One region of the Fructilactobacillus sp. YLN 2412 genome, then DNA from elsewhere that is predicted to be linked to it. Evidence: riboswitches for the same ligand, from Rfam matches in the RefSeq annotation. Region 1 holds a riboswitch; each other region holds the start of a gene.

Region 1 (5,483 bases):
CCGTTTCCTTTTTCAGTGTATGATAATGTAGCTTATGGACTGCGAGTACAGGGAATTAAAGACAAAAAAATAATTTCACAAAAAGTTGAAGAAAGTTTAAAACAAGCAGCAGTTTGGGATGAGGTAAAAGATGATTTAACTAAAAATGCCCTTTCATTTTCAGGCGGACAACAGCAGCGAATTTGTATTGCCAGACTCTTAGCGGTTAAGCCAGACGTGATTTTGTTAGATGAACCAACCAGTGCATTAGACCCGATTTCTAGTGCTAAAATTGAAGAAATGTTATTGCAAATTAAGGACCAGTATACGATCGTTATTGTGACCCACAGTATGCAGCAGGCCTCACGAATTTCTGACAAAACAGCTTTTATGCTTAATGGTGATCTAGTGGAATATGGTGATACGAAAAAAATCTTTTTGAATCCTGAACAGGAAGCTACTAGTGATTATTTAAATGGTAAATTTGGTTAGTTAAACTAATAGGGGGTAAATTATGAGTACAGTATTTGAAGACCGATTAGAAAAATTACGGCAAAACTTCACCGACATGGGTGTTGATGTGAGTGAACAGATTTACCAATCGACTAAGTCCTACATTGACCATGATGTAAAGCTGGCACAACAAGTAATTGACGGTGACGGTGAGGTGAACGGCAACGAAATCAAATTGGAAAAACGAGCTATGGATTTGATTGCGTTACAACAACCGGTGGCCACTGATTTTCGCGTGATTATTAGCTACTTAAAATCTAGTACTGATTTGGAACGAATCGGTGATAATGCAGTTGGGATTGCAAAAGAAACTATTCAAGCTAAAGGGAATCCCCGCATGCCAGATGTTGAAGAAGTAATTGCTAAAATTACAAAACATATTCGTAAAATGTTAGAACAGGTTTTGGAAGCTTATACTACTTTTGACGCCCGGATTGCTCCGACAATTGTCCAAGAAGATCACAAAATTGATGAATATTATCAAACAACTCGGAAGGTAATTACTACTGGAATTCTCGCTAATCCAGAAACGGCAATAGCAGCATCGAGTTATTTAATGGTGATTAGATTATTGGAACGAATTGGTGATCATATTGTTAATTTGGCTGAATATCTGGTTTACTGTGATACTGGTAAAGTAGTTGAGTTGGGTGAAACAGACCAGGAATTAAGATAATCTCTATCAACTATTTTTTATTAGTGAGCTTGCGTTTGTAATCATAAGTAGTTAATTATAAATAAATTCCTTTTTTGTAGTACAATCATAAAAAGTACATTTATGGTGAAAGAGGTTAGATTATGTCTTATTCTGTGGGATTTTCCCAGTCATTGGAGATTTTGTTTTACATTGAATTAAAAACAAAAATGGGAGCAGAGACATATTTAACCATTCAACAAATTTCCCAGACTTTAAATATTCCGATTCCCAGTGTTAAAAGATTAGTAGGGATGTTAAAAAAGTCAGATTTGATTGATTCTAAAAAGGGAACTAAAGGTGGTTTAGCATTGGCCAAAGCTGCTGATAAAATCCGATTTTATGATGTTTTTGAAGCAATTGAGGGATCGAGTGCCCTCTTTAAAGTGTATGATGACTTTAATCCGGAATCATTTATCCATCAGTCAGAAGCTGAATATATGCTGAATCAAATTAAAGCTATTTTAAACATCACTGAGAAGCAAATGTTAAATGAATTAAAGCAAAAAACATTGGCGGATCTTTTTAATCATTGAAATTAAATAAAGTGCTGACTAGCTAGCCTTCACTGCTAATCAGCACTTTATTATTTTTGTGGATATGCTTGTTCCCAAAATTTTAATTCCCATTGGCAACTATCTAAAAAATAAGTTTCAGCTTGCCTTAACTCAGCATTAGTTGCTGTGTTAGCTAGTTGGTCAATTCGGTTAAAGAAATGTTTTGACATATCAATATCTTCACTATTAGTTTTTCCATAAAATTCAATCCATTCTGTAAAGGGATTATTTTTTCCGGTCTTTCCTTTCGCTATCATTTTCTTCGCTAATACTGTATAAGTCCATGGACAAGCGGTCAGAGCTGCTAAGGTATTTAAGAGCGAACCCGAATCGGCTGCTGTTTGCATATGCTCTAAATATCCTTTGGTAATTGCACCCATTGGTTTATTTGCTTGATCATCATAATTGACTCCGGCAATTTCACAAAACATTTCGTGGGGCGAATGTTCATGGCCGATTTCAGTTTCAGTATCTTTCATTAATTGGGTTTCTTGGTTATCGTTAAGATTATCTGTTAATGATTGATAGGTAGCAATAAACCCCTTTAGGTACTGTTCGTCTTGCTGAACATATTTTAATAAGGCTGCCTTAGGGACATAACCGTCACGGATTCCTGTCACAAACGGATGATGATTGATGTTTGTCATGATTGGCTTAGCCTGTTGCTGTAAGTGCTTTGAAAAAGCTATTTGCATTACTATTACCTCCAAGATATTATCTAGGGCAAGAAAAAAGCCCTCAATAATTTGAGGACTTAAGATTTATTTACATAGCAAAATAGAGTAACTTTTATCATATGTAACGTTTCCCTTCGCTAGTACTAACTAGAGCAGGTTCAACGGGTATCATCTCAGCTGAAAAAAATCAGCACCCCAAACTATTTAGTTTTAAATACTTTGCTAGTATAACGGTAAAACAAGAGTTTAACAACTAATAGATGTTTGGTAGAATAAAACAACTTGTATTGGAGATGAAAAGATGCGACGCAAACACCGAATAAAAAAATCCCATAAAGGCTTCTGGATGACTTTGATTATTTTAGTACTGATTTTGGCTGGTATGGGCTGGTATGGAACACAATATTATTCAAAACAAAACCAAATCAAACAGTTTATTTCAGGAATTGAAAATAATGAGAATAAAACCATTCTTAATAACTTAGTGGTTTCTGATAAAAATGTCACGGTTAATTCTGCAAGCATTCAACCGCTAATCAATTATTTCCAACAAAATCCTGCCGCGTTAAAGCAGTTAAAAGTAAGTCTATTGAATAATGATTCAGAACAAGGGTTTAAAGCTGTGCATCGTGGGAACTATTTTTTGATTTTCCCCCATTATAAAATTGAAGCAACCGCCATCCATCCGTTGATTAAGTCAAATTATGCTGGAGTGCCGGTTAAAATTGATGATAAAATCATTGGAAATACAGGTATAAATGATAGTTTACGCGCTCCAGCTATGATGCCCGGTTTTCATTCAGCATCTGTGAACTTAAATCTTAATAATCAGCCAATTAAAACGAATAAACAGTTTAGTATGATAGCCGGTCAAAACGAAACGGTTTCCATCCCACTTAAAATCATTAATTTTAATGCCAAAGGATTAGCTAATTCCCAAATTTTTGTCGATGGAAAACAAGTGGGAATGATTGGACCTGACGGAAAGGGAACAGTTAAAAATGTTCCAATAAAATCCGATAGTACCAGTTATTTAAAAGTTCCAGTTGATAAAAAGACGGTTAAAAGCGATGTTAAATCAATTGGAATGAAAAATAACAATCAAACATTAAAATACAAATTTGCTAACGTAGCTAGTAAATCAGATTCCACTAATTTATTAAATGATATTTGGAGTGCCGTAAATGATGGTACTAACAATAATAAATCACTTGATGATGCTAATGTTGACGATTTATTTGCTAAGGGGAAAAATGGGGATGCCTATCATTCATTATCTGACTTAATTAATCATAATCATGACGATAAAGCTCATTATGATAATTTAAAGTTAAAGATTACCAGCTTGAAACCAGCAGGCGACATGGAAACAGAAGTTTTATATCAAGTTAGTGTAGATGTTGATAAAGATAATCAAACTAATCATGAAACAACCCAATATCGTGCGGTCATTCAGCGTGAAGGATCTGGAGATTATGTGCTAAAAAGTAATGATCAAGTTAATAATTAATTAACAGGGTCGCGATTCTCATAAGAATCGTGGCTTTTTTAACGATTAGTAATAATAAAATTGGCGATAACTTGAGCCATTTTTTTATAGGTTGATGCATTAGGATGCAATCGCTGATCGCCTAATGCTGTCCGATAGTTATTAATATCAATGAGATGTGGAGCGGTTTTTCGCCAATTTAAAATTGGTAAATTATTTTTTTGATAAACTTTTGTTAGCATCTCTAAGAGTTCGGCAAAAGTATATTGAGCTAATCCACTTACATTTAGATTGTCAATGCCGCCATCAAAACGATTAGTTGGTAAAATTCCAAGGAGATGGATATTAGGATTTTCCTGTTTAATTTTAGTAATATTCTTTTGTAAAATTCGGCTAACTATTTCCAAAGTTTCATAACAGTGAGCAAAATCATTGGTACCATATGCAATGGTTGCGACTTGATAATCTTTAAAATTATGTGTATTAACTTGATAAGTTAAGTCTCGCTCGGTATTCCCAGAGATTGAACCGGCATTGACACCGGCGTTAGTAATTTCAAAATTGGGTAATAACTTTGCCAAATAATAAGAAACGTTGTGGGTTAAGTCTTTTTCGCCGTCAAAACCGTTGGTAATCGAGTCGCCTAAGAGAATTAAATTTTCTTTTTTTGTCATCATTATCAGTCCTTTACGTATTTATTTATAGATAATTTTAACGCAATTTAGCTGAGTTATTGCTAGGAGAAGTTTCTTAAGGTATTATTAAGATAAGATGATTACTTTTTGGAGGGTTTTAAGTGAGTTATAAGCGAGTAATTTTAGTGGATTTAGCTGCATTGGGGTTGCGCTCCAATACGGAATCTGCACAACACAATTCAGATAAGAACACTATGTTGACCCACGTTTTAAAGCATTCATCCGACTTTGCTCTGCCGTCGTTACATAAACTGGGGTTATTTGCGGCTTATTCAGATGCTGATTTTGGGGACAGTAATGAACCAATTGCTACTTATGGATTGGCATTGACACGATCAATCGTGAACAAACCATTGTCTGGTTTGCGTGAAATGTTTGATTGTTCTTTGAGTTATCGAGTTTCCAGTGTTTTTGAAGAAGTTGCTAAACGCAGTGAAACAGTGATTATTTCCCGCTTTTTGAGTTATTTGTTTGCCCAAGAGTTTTGTAATCTTTTCCAAATTGGGACTGATGAAGCAGCTTTTTCGGAATTAGATCATCAATTAGAAAAAGTAGAAACTGGCTTTATTTATGCACAACTTCCTGATTTGCAAGAATTTGATGAAAAAAACCAGGTAAACAATTTTATGTCTGAGTTATCAGTTGTTGATAATTATCTTGGTAAATTAATGAATAATTTACATGATGATGATTTATTAATGGTGGTTTCCAGCCGAGTAGGAGATGCTCAATCGCGTGACGGATTTTCAACTTATAAGATTCTTCCAGCAATGTTATATAATAACAAAGCCCAAAATCATCACTTCCAGGAAGAACCTTATGTTTGCGAAGTCGGATCGACAGTATTAGCTGCTTTAGGATTACAGGACAGCGTTATTT
Region 2 (5,483 bases), 220 kb from region 1:
ATAAATTAGTGCAATTAAAACAACAACAACATAAAACTATTGTAATTTCTGATCATGATTTGTCTGGTTATGCTGGGTTAGCAGATGATCTTTTTCAAGTCCATGAAGAACAAATTACAGAATTACCATTATCAGAAATGAACAGTCTCTTGAATAATTCTCATTCACCAAAAATTTCGTTTGCTCTTCCTAAGCAAAATAAGCCAAAAATTATTTCTTTAACAAATTATATTTTAAAAACTCCTGCCACTACACTATTAAATGCATCCAATTTTGCTTTTTATAATGGGTGCACGCTTCTGACAGGAGCAAGTGGAATTGGCAAATCATCCCTTTTTTATTCTATTAGTAAACTTAAAAAGTATCAGGGAATTATCACATTAGATGACAATAATATACAAAAAATTAAAAATAAAAAATATTATAAACAATTAGTGCTCGTGTTTCAAAATGCAGCAGACCAGTTTTTAGCAGTTACCATGCAAGAAGAATTAATGTTGGCACAGAAAAATGCATTAAGTGATTTTTGGACGAACGAAAAAATCAAACAAGCACTAGCTACCCTAAATTTAGATCATAAAATGGATCAGGTTGTTTATAGTTTGAGCGGCGGACAAAAGAAAAAATTACAAATCCTGTTAATGTTAATTAGAGATCCGCTAATTATGCTACTTGATGAACCATTTTCCGGTTTAGATGTTGCATCTATCAAACAAGTACAAAATCTAATTCAAACTAGTTTTCTAAATCGCGGTCATTCTACCATCGTAATTAGTCACCAAATCTATCAGTTTAATGACTTTTTTAATTATCACGTTAATTTCGCCAATCAAGAATTGCAGTATAAGGAGGACCTGGAATGAATCCAGCATTAAAGTTATTATTAGTTTTCATAATTGCATTTGAAATTTCTTTTTTAACCAACATTTGGCTTAATTTATTTTTAATTGCTGCATCCCTAATTTACCTTTTCTGGCACCGAGTTCATTTTAAAACGATTGCTATTTTTAGTCTGATTGCATTTGTCCCAGCCGTGGGAATCTTTCTCTCCCAACTATATTATGGCAGCCACGGACTTTATATGGGGATGGTCCTTTTTACTCGTCTTTATGCCTATGTCTACTTGGGACTAAGCTTTTCATTAACCACCTACATCGTTAGCTTAGCCCAAGCCCTAGAACAAAATTTTCATGTGCCCGCTAAATTTGTCTACGGCGTTCTCGCAGCTATCAATCTAGTCCCCCGTTTAAAATACGAAATTCAGATTATTCGCGCCAATGGAAATATGCGTGGTGAACAATTAAATCCATGGAAACCAACTTTATATTTTAAAGCGCTCTTAGTTGCCTTACAATGGTCAGGAGACCTGTCACAAGCTATGCAATCTCAAGGTTTTGTTGAAAATCAACCACGTACTTTCATTACCAAAGTCGTCATTAGTAAAAAGGACATGCTAATCTTTATTGGAATTCTAATAATTGTCCAGATTTTAGCATTTTCAATTTAAACGAGGTACAACAATGAATTATAAATATCCAGATCAAGAAGCATATCAATTTGTTTGTAAATCTTTGAAAAATCATGGAATTACCATCAGAACCATCTCACAACTTGCCTATAATTTGCAAAAACAATATAGTAACGTTCCTTCACTAACACAAATAGACGAAATTACTAAAACAGTCTTACACAAACGAGAGGTCTTAGATCATGCGTTAGTGGGTTTAGAGCTCGACACTTTAACTAATCAGCATCAATTACAAGAACCATTAGCTAGCATTATTCGTCATGATCTCGGTGTTTTCGGAGTTGATGAAGTTTTAGCGCTTCCAATTGCGACCGTTTATGGAACCATCGGTATGACTAATTTCAATGAAATTGATCTTAATAAACCAGGAATCATCAGAAAATTAGACCATGATTCTCAACATGTTACTACTTTTATTGATGATTTAGTGGGAGCACTAGTGGCAGCAGTATCTGCTAAACTAGCCCATGCTGATTCATAATTCTCTCCAACAAAAAATGACTTCTGAAAAAATCAGAAGTCATTTTTTTAAATTTATTTTTCAATCAAATGAGTTCGTTCTAACAATTTAGCAATTGCCATGGTCAAAACTCCACTAAAGAGAAAAACAGAAATCAAACTAACCACAAACAATGCTGCAATCATGCCAAAACTGAAACCAGCATAATCATGTTTAATTAGTTCCCAACCAAACGTTACCACCGTTGTTGTAATAACTGATAAAGTCATACCAAACCAGTTGTATTTTTTATAGCCAGTAAAAGCAAAACCTAGTTCAGATCCAAATCCTTGAACTAAACCAGAAATTAAAGTAGCTGCTCCCCAAATACCGCCAAGTAGCATTTCTACGACAGCCCCAAAGAATTCAGCTAATAATCCAGATCCAGGAATGCGAATTATCATTAATGCTAATGGTCCACCCATCGTCCAAAAACCAATCAAAATTGCATTGGTAAATGGAGCTAAGCCTAACGGTGTCAATATAGCAGTTAGTGCAGTATAAATTGGATCCATTACCCAAAATACTAACCCACATACAACTCCTATCAAAGTTACCATAATGATGCTTTTTAAATGCCAACTCTCAAGCCATTTTTTCATGTTTTTCTCCTCTAAAAATATAATTTTCCAAAATAAAAAGTACCCAACCATGAGCTGAGTACTTTAGAAAATCAATTTTATAATTGTGAAAAACACAATCGTTAATTATCTAAATTGGATAAGTTTCCTGCGATAGTTTTGACTATATCAGGTTCAATGGGTTTAATCTCAGCTCGTGGCACCCCAACTTAATATTTTTATAGTTCCATTATAACATACTAACAGAAGATAACAATCTTACTTATCATCTTTATCAAATACTTTACTGCCAATATAATAAACAATCGCAACGATTGCCATTGTAATAAAAGTTGCTCCAATCGTATCTTTAATTATATTTAGATTTTTAATCAAAAGATAGAAAATAACTCCAATAATTAGCGCTGCTAATGCGACCAAATTAAATCCATCATGATACCAAAGTTTACCATTGGCATCAGATAAATCAGCAACCGTGTAATGATTACGGTTCAAAATAAAATAATCAATTATCATAATTGCAATGATAGGTCCTAACAACATGCCAGTATAATCTAAAAAGGCAATAAACGAAGCTAAGAAACTCCCGCTAATCAAAGGAACTAATGTTAATAGCATTGATAAAATCGTAATAATCATCAAAGCATTGTTAAAGCTAACCTTATGAAAAACATTTTTAAATGCTGAAGCTCCTGCTTGAATGTTAACGGCATTGGCAGTCATACTCGTCAAAACAATAACAATCATAGCAATAAAGCCTAAACCTAATTTGTTAGCAATAATACTAGGATCAGAATTATTGGCATCATAAACACCAGAAGTCATTGCAACACTAATCGTGGTACAAATCCCAATTATAGTAAAACTTAGTAAGCCTAACATTGCACCCCAATAAGGAGCACTGATAGCGATATGTTTTTTACGGGTAAATCGAGTAAAATCTGCTCCACCCATAACCCAGCCTAAACTGGCAGCAGCAATCGTATCAACTCCAACTCCAAATGGCATCTTTTCATTAGCAGGCAAACGATAATGAGCTAAATCAGATAATGACACATTTTTGAAAACTACAATTGTTTCTAAAACCACAAAAATAATTACTAAGATAACTCCAATTCGTTCTACTAATTGAACCGAACGTTGACCCGCAATGATACTCAAAACATGTAACACACTCATCACTAAGATTCCGACAATAATCCCAAAGTTACCACCTGGATGACCAAACAATGCCCATCCAAAGAAACTATGGAAAATAAATGCCAAAGAAGTAGCAGCAATAAATGTATTAACTGCTGTCCAACCTAGAAATAATGTGATGTTAATCAATGTAGGAATAATACTCCCACGAATCCCAAATGATCCACGGGAAAGGACCGTGGTCGATGCACCAGTTTCGTAACCAGCATATCCCATCATGCTCAAGAAAATATAAGCAATCAGTCCTCCAACTAAAGTTGCACCAAGTCCGCCTATCAAACCACAAGCGGCAATTACTCCACCAATAAACCACGTTCCATTATTGGCATTAGCACCAAACCAAGTAGCAAACATATCCCAATAAGTCATATTTCGTTCGCTATCCGGGATAGGTTTAAAAGCATATTTACTATTATTCAATATAGTTTCCTCCAAAATATTAACATTTTGTTTCCGTTTTATATCAATAATCGTTTTTTTAAGTATAACAGAATTGTGCACAAGTTAAAAGTTGAAAAATAAACCTAATTTCTAAAGTCAGTTTCAACAATTATTTAGATTAGTAATGTTATAATTAAGCTGCTAAATTGTTTAGCATGTTCTTTGAAAATTACATTAGAAGGAGGTAACTCTCATGACGATTGAAGAACCGTTTTATAAGAGTCAAAGTATCGGGATGGTAAAGATTGGCATTCGAAATGATCGCGGTCAGATTATTGCTAACGTTATTGGTAATGATGTAATCGAGATTAATGATAAAGTTAGTCGTGCTATCGTAACTGGCCCTGACCGATTAGGTCGTTATGCAATTGGTTCCTATGTTTATTTTATTACCAAACGTAAAAATAAATATATTGCTATTTCCAATACCGAAGCTAATCAAAGTGTGACTGAATAAGAAAGTCCTAGAGTACAAGTTAATGTACTCTAGGACTTTTTTAATACTTGCGTTTAAATCCGTTTTTAACTTTTTCCCATTCACTACCAGTATTTTCAGCAACTTTTGTCAATAATTTTTGAAGTTGCAGTCGTTCTGTCTTCGATAATCCAGCTATAACTTGTTGGGCTGAATATTCATTTTCACATGCAATAAAGTTCGCTGCCTGTTCCCCTTTTTGAGTCAAATTAAACTGTTTTTGTCGTTTGTTATTTTCATTAAATTTGCCTACGATTAATTGTTCATCAAGCAGCTTTTGCATGGCACGCGATGCAGTAGTTTTGTCAACTTTTAATAATTCCGTCAATTCTGCCTGAGTGATGCCTGGATTTTCTGCAATTCGATTAACATACTGAAATTTTCCTTTAGTTAAACCAATCGTTTTAAATTCTTTATTAGCAATTGATGATAAACCGTGTTCAATTTCAGTAATTAGTTTTAAAATATCAACTTCTGCCATTTTATTTAATGCTCTTTTCCATTAAATAATCGGTTTGCGGATCATCACCGACCACAAATGTATGTTGACCGATGCGTTCAAACCCTTGAGTTTGGTAAAAGGCAATTGCTTTTGGATTGCCTTCCCACACTCCCAACCAAAGGTTATCTTTCTGTTTTTGTTTAGCAATTGATTCAGCAACTTCAATTAATTTTTTACCTAATCCATGACGTTTAAAAGCTGGCAAAATATAAATTCTTTCTACTTCCAAACTATTACTACTTACATTATCACTTTGT
Region 3 (5,483 bases), 510 kb from region 1:
AAAGAGTTGTTGATTCAACATGAAAAAATTTTTACATGGAGCTAAATATTATTTAGCGGCTTTTATCATTCCAATAGTTGTGATTTTGGTGGCGTTTGCTTTTCGCGGCATTGAGCCATTTGGGAGTCATAATTTATTGGTGAGTGATTTGGCGACGCAATATCTGCCTTTTTTTGATTTTTTGCGCAGTCAGTTAGTGCATCATACTTTTAGTACATACTCATTTATGTTATCGCTTGGGGATAACGCCATTCCTATCTATACCTATTATTTGATGAGTCCATTGAATCTGTTAGTAGTATTTGTAAAGGCTGCTAATGTGCCTTTATTAATGGAAGCCATTATTGTGATTAAGATTGGTTTGATTAGCCTATCGATGGAATTTTTCTTGAATGTTAAGTATCATCGGCAAGATATCCAACAAGTGTTAGCTGCCATTGCCTATGGATTATGTGGTTTTGTGGCAATGTATTTTTATGATTTTATGTGGCTGGAAGCTTTAATGCTGCTTCCTTTGTTAACCTTGAGTCTAGAACGTTTATTTACTAAAGGTAAATGGGGCTGTTACGTTGCTGCTTTGACGATTGCTATCATTTTGAATTATTACATGGGTTACATGATGTGTATTTATTCTGTCATTTACTTCGTTTACCTAGTATTACTTCATCGACCTGCTGGAACTAAGTTTTGGTATTATTTGCGTGAACATGGAGCAATGACCTGTAAATATGTAATTAGTTCGATTTTAGCGGCGATGCTATCATGTTTCATGTTGATTCCCACGATTGTTGGAATGCTATCAACAGGAAAGGGAAGTCTTAGTTTAGTTAGTTTCTTACCTACCTTGCGGTTTTTACCTTCAGCATTTGTGAGTTTAGGCGTTGGGGCAACTAACTTTGTGGGAAGATTAAATCACGAACCGTCTTTCTTTATTGGATCGTTATTTGAAATTGGCCTTTTTGTTTTCTGGTTATCAAAACGAGTTAGTAAAAAAGAAAAACATGCTTCTTACTGGCTAGTAGGAGCAATCTTTTTTGGAATGCTGATTTCAACCTTTGATACAATTTGGCATATGTTCCAAATGCCAGCTGGATTTCCTTTCCGAGAAGTTTATATGCTGAGTTTTGTTGTAATTATGCTTGGGTATGAAGCTTATCTAAAGGGAGCGTTTCAAAATAATCAAATAGTTGTTAAAGCTGGAGCAATTATAGCTGGACTTGTAACGTTGGGTTATGTTTCAGCTGCCATCGAATATTTCATAGCGGGCAAGTTTGGCTGGTCAACTCCATTTTACGTTGCGAGTTACTGGCATTTGCCTTGGGCTTTATTGTTTATTTTGGCAACGGTCTTATTCCTACTCGCCATTAATCATTATGGTAATAGAGTCTGGTGGTTAATGTTGGTATTAGTAGCTTTAGAAATGGGTACAAATGCTTGGATGTCATTAGGCGGAACGCATGAGTATGGTAGCCAGAAACGGTTTGCTCATGCCTTTGATCAATCTGCCAAAATTATTAAGACAGAACAAACCGGCAAACACCAATTTGGGCGTTCTAATATAAATAACCAGCTTTATGGCAAAAGTTTTAACATTAACTACAATCAATATAATGATTCGCTTTTGTATAATTTCTTTGGCGTTAATAGTTATACATCTTCCCTAAATGTTCATACGCACGATTCGTTGTCTAAACTAGGATTATACAGTCGTAATGAACGACGAATTAGTGTTAATGGCTCGATGCCGGTGACTAATCAGTTATTAAATATTGATAATCACGTTCAGATTAACCGTAATGGGCAATATTATACTCGTCGTGATAATCGCTTTAACGGGCTTGGTTATGCTGTTTCCGATAAGATTAACGGATTGCACTTTGAACAGAATAATGTATTTAAAAACTTGAACTCATTAGTCCAAAAAGAAGCGGGAAGTCAGAAAAATTATTTTGTGGCGAACCAAATCAACCACGTTCAAGTTGAAAAACAGCGTCATGGATATCAATATACGGTTAAAACTACCCCGCAAATGAATGGTATTCAATACTTTGATTCACCAACAACCAGTCCTAATCAATTTTTACGGATTAAGGTTGATGGAAAACCCTTAAAAACTGCTTATCATCAGCTTGGAGCAGAGATTATCAGAGTGGGACGTTATCAAAAAGGTCAGTCATACACGATTACCTTTAATTCAAATCAGAAGGTTAAGCATTTAGATCGTGATTTAGCAGGGTTTGATGAAAATAAATTCAATCAATTTGTAAAAGATACTCAGCCATACAAACTCCAAGTTAAAGATCCACAAAAATTGAAATTTAAGGGTCATCATTTTGTTGGATTTGTCCGAACCACTAAACAACGTCTACAATTATTGATTAGTATTCCTTATGATAAGGGATGGCAGGTTACTGATAACGGAAAACCTGTTAGACTTAAGAAAGTAGTTAACGGTTTAACTGGAATTAAGTTAAAACCTGGAAAACACAAATTAGAATTCACATACCATACTCCTGGATTGTTAGTAGGCATTATTTTAACAGTGCTTGGTATTCTTGGAGTTGTTGGGGAATTAATCTACTTTAGAAGAAAAAACAAAAATAAGGAGAAATAAAATGGGAGTTACAGCTTATTTAGTTCGTCACGGACAAACATATTTAAACCTTTATAACAAAGTTCAAGGTTGGATTGATTCACCTTTGACTGAAAAAGGAATAAATGATGCCAAAGAAGCTGGTCGTCGTTTATCTGTTCTGCCTTTTGACGCCGCTTTTACCAGTGATTCTGGTCGAGCAGTTGAAACTGGACGTCAAATTTTAAAAGAAAATCCGAATGGGATTAATATTATTACCTATCAATACCCAGAATTACGAGAACAATTCCACGGTTATTTTGAAGGCGACAACTTGGAACAAATGTGGCAGTTTGTTGGAGAACAAGTTAAAATCACCAATGAAAAGGGTGTTTTGGAACACTTTGGACTAGAACGAGCTCGTGATCTAATTGCCAAAGCTGATTTATACCATAATGCCGAAGACAATCAACAGTTTTGGACGCGAATCGATCGGGGATTTGACCGTATCCGCGAAAATACTAAAGATGGTGAAATAATTTTGATTGTATCTCATGGAATGACGATTCGTTCGATTGTGGATCGTTATGCTCCTGAACTTGATCAAGGTCAGCCGGCCCAAAATGGAAGTATTACAAAATTAAATATTCTTCCTGATACGATTAAGGTCGAATATTATAATAAATTGGATGATAACATCTAATTTAAACCTAAATTAATGAATCTATGCTAAAATGAAAGCAATCAAATAAGAAGTTGGGGTGCCTTGAGCTGAGATTATACCCATTGAACCTGATATAGTTCGGACTATCGCAGGAAACTTATCTTAATTTATGCATGACAATTTGTCTTTTAAATTAAACAACTTTTTCGAGTTCTCAGCTCAATGCTGAGGACTTTTTATTTTGAATTAAATTAGGAAACAAGGAGTGTGATTGACATGAAAAAACAATTTCCAGAAGCATTAACGATTGCTGGAACTGATTCTGGCGGTGGAGCAGGGATTGAAGCTGACATAAAAACCATGCAGGCTTGTCAAACTTTTAGTACCAATGTAGTGGTAGGAGTAACAGCTCAAAATACATTAGGAGTGCAAGGACAATACCCGTTACCACGAGGAATTGTGAATGAACAGTTTAAATCAATTTTGGCTGATTTTTCGATTAAGGCGGCTAAAACAGGAGCGTTGTTTGATGCAGAACACGTTGCCATGGTGGCAGATAACTTAGCGCAGTATCATTTACAAAATGTAGTAGTTGACCCGGTAATGGTAGCCAAAGGCGGGGCTCATTTATTAACCGAGCAGGGGATCAAAACGCTCAAAGAAAAATTGTTACCACAAGCTGATGTAGTAACGCCTAATTTGCCGGAAGCAGAGATTTTAGCTGATCAAAAAATTAATAACGAGACAGATGTAAAACAGGCTGCTACAAAGATTCAGCAGCTTGGAGTTTTGAATGTGATTATTAAAGGCGGGCATGCACAGGATGCAACCGTTTCTGATTACGTTAAATTAGCAGATGGAACTGATTATTGGCTGACGAGTCCTCGAATTAACACAGAAAGAACTCATGGAACCGGCGATACTTTATCAGCAGCTATGGTAGCTTATTTAGCTCAAGGCGATGATCTTAAAACGGCCATTAATAAAGCACATCATTATTTAGCTGGTATCATTCAACAACCTTTGTATATTGGTCATGGACATGGTCCGTTGAATCATGGTAATTGGAAGGATGAGAATGATGAAATTTAAATCACAGATGCTGCAAGTTTATTTAGTGATTGGAACGCAAAATACTAATAATGATCCCCAACAATTGTTAAAAATTGTCAAAGAAGCACTTGCTGCAGGAGTGACAGCTGTACAGTATCGCGAAAAAGATGGAACAACTTTAACGAAAGCGGAAAAAATTGCTCTAGGACAGCAGTTGCATCACATTACGCAAACAAAGCAAGTTCCGTTATTTGTCGATGATGATTATGAATTAGCTCGTGCAATTGGTGCTGAAGGAATTCATGTTGGTCAAAGTGATAAACGTGCCGACGTGATTCACCAGTTAGCCCCTGATTTGATGATGGGGTTGTCAGTTCATAACTTAGAAGAATTAGAACACAGTCGGTCGTTCTTACCAGTTGTTGATTATCTTGGAGTTGGACCGATTTTTGCAACTTCTAGCAAAATTAATGTGAAAGCGCCAATTGGAATTCAGGGTTTAAACGAAGTAGTGGCACAAACTAACAAACCAGTCGTTGCGATTGGTGGAATTCATGAAAATAATGCAACTGATTTTAAAACTGAAAAAGTTGCAGGGGTTGCTGTGATATCAGCGATTACTAAAAGTTCAGATATTAAAAAGACCGTCCAAATTTTAAAACAGCGAGGAAATTAACATGAAGCAAGATTTTATTCAGCAAATTAGAGCTACAAGTCCGATTGTCTTAAATATTGCTAACTTTATTACTCCTCAACATGTTGCTGATGGAATTAACTATGTGGGAGGTTCTCCGATGATGGTAGCCGATCCGCTTGAAGTTAAAGACTTGGTAAAGCTAGCTAACGCCGTAACTATTAACATTGGATCAACTAATCCAGCTGCACAGCTCTGTGCTTTAAGAGCAGGAGAACAGGCTAATGCTATGCAGATTCCTGTGATCTTAGATCCGGTAGCGGTTGGTGCAACAGCTTTGCGAGAAGAACGAGTGAAACAAATTTTGCAAAATGTACAGATTGATACTATTCGCGGAAATGTTGGTGAGATTGCAGCATTAGCAGGTATAAATTGGCAAAGTCATGGGATTGATGCTGGAAGTGGAGCTGGTGATCCAATTCAAATTTCTAAAACGGCTGCGAAAATATTGCAGACTAAGATTGTGATTTCTGGACCTACTGATATTGTGACAGATGGTA

The links. A riboswitch is a leader RNA that binds a small molecule or an ion and turns the genes downstream of it on or off. The one in region 1 is predicted to bind thiamine pyrophosphate.
Region 2: linked by a shared signal. The riboswitch ahead of AC0GLR_RS06980 (ECF transporter S component) and the one ahead of AC0GLR_RS05935 (TenA family protein) in region 1 are both predicted to bind thiamine pyrophosphate.
Region 3: linked by a shared signal. The riboswitch ahead of thiD (bifunctional hydroxymethylpyrimidine kinase/phosphomethylpyrimidine kinase) and the one ahead of AC0GLR_RS05935 (TenA family protein) in region 1 are both predicted to bind thiamine pyrophosphate.

What each region holds. Positions count from the first base shown of each region.
Region 1 is NZ_CM183165.1:1,168,764-1,174,246, reverse strand. Features, by position in the region: gene pstB (phosphate ABC transporter ATP-binding protein PstB) at 1-471, shown strand, start outside; gene phoU (phosphate signaling complex protein PhoU) at 494-1,168, shown strand; gene AC0GLR_RS05940 (Rrf2 family transcriptional regulator) at 1,291-1,722, shown strand; gene AC0GLR_RS05935 (TenA family protein) at 1,773-2,438, opposite strand; TPP riboswitch at 2,533-2,628, opposite strand; gene AC0GLR_RS05930 (TcaA second domain-containing protein) at 2,722-3,930, shown strand; gene AC0GLR_RS05925 (SGNH/GDSL hydrolase family protein) at 3,969-4,583, opposite strand; gene AC0GLR_RS05920 (phosphopentomutase) at 4,706-5,483, shown strand, end outside.
Region 2 is NZ_CM183165.1:1,384,293-1,389,775, forward strand. Features, by position in the region: gene AC0GLR_RS06965 (ATP-binding cassette domain-containing protein) at 1-863, shown strand, start outside; gene AC0GLR_RS06970 (energy-coupling factor transporter transmembrane component T family protein) at 860-1,507, shown strand; gene AC0GLR_RS06975 (phosphatidylglycerophosphatase A family protein) at 1,521-2,009, shown strand; gene AC0GLR_RS06980 (ECF transporter S component) at 2,063-2,629, opposite strand; TPP riboswitch at 2,737-2,825, opposite strand; gene AC0GLR_RS06985 (cytosine permease) at 2,867-4,228, opposite strand; gene AC0GLR_RS06990 (hypothetical protein) at 4,443-4,706, shown strand; gene AC0GLR_RS06995 (MarR family winged helix-turn-helix transcriptional regulator) at 4,747-5,205, opposite strand; gene AC0GLR_RS07000 (GNAT family N-acetyltransferase) at 5,207-5,483, opposite strand, start outside.
Region 3 is NZ_CM183165.1:210,906-216,388, forward strand. Features, by position in the region: gene AC0GLR_RS00850 (YfhO family protein) at 20-2,614, shown strand; gene AC0GLR_RS00855 (histidine phosphatase family protein) at 2,616-3,275, shown strand; TPP riboswitch at 3,320-3,408, shown strand; gene thiD (bifunctional hydroxymethylpyrimidine kinase/phosphomethylpyrimidine kinase) at 3,513-4,328, shown strand; gene thiE (thiamine phosphate synthase) at 4,315-4,965, shown strand; gene thiM (hydroxyethylthiazole kinase) at 4,967-5,483, shown strand, end outside.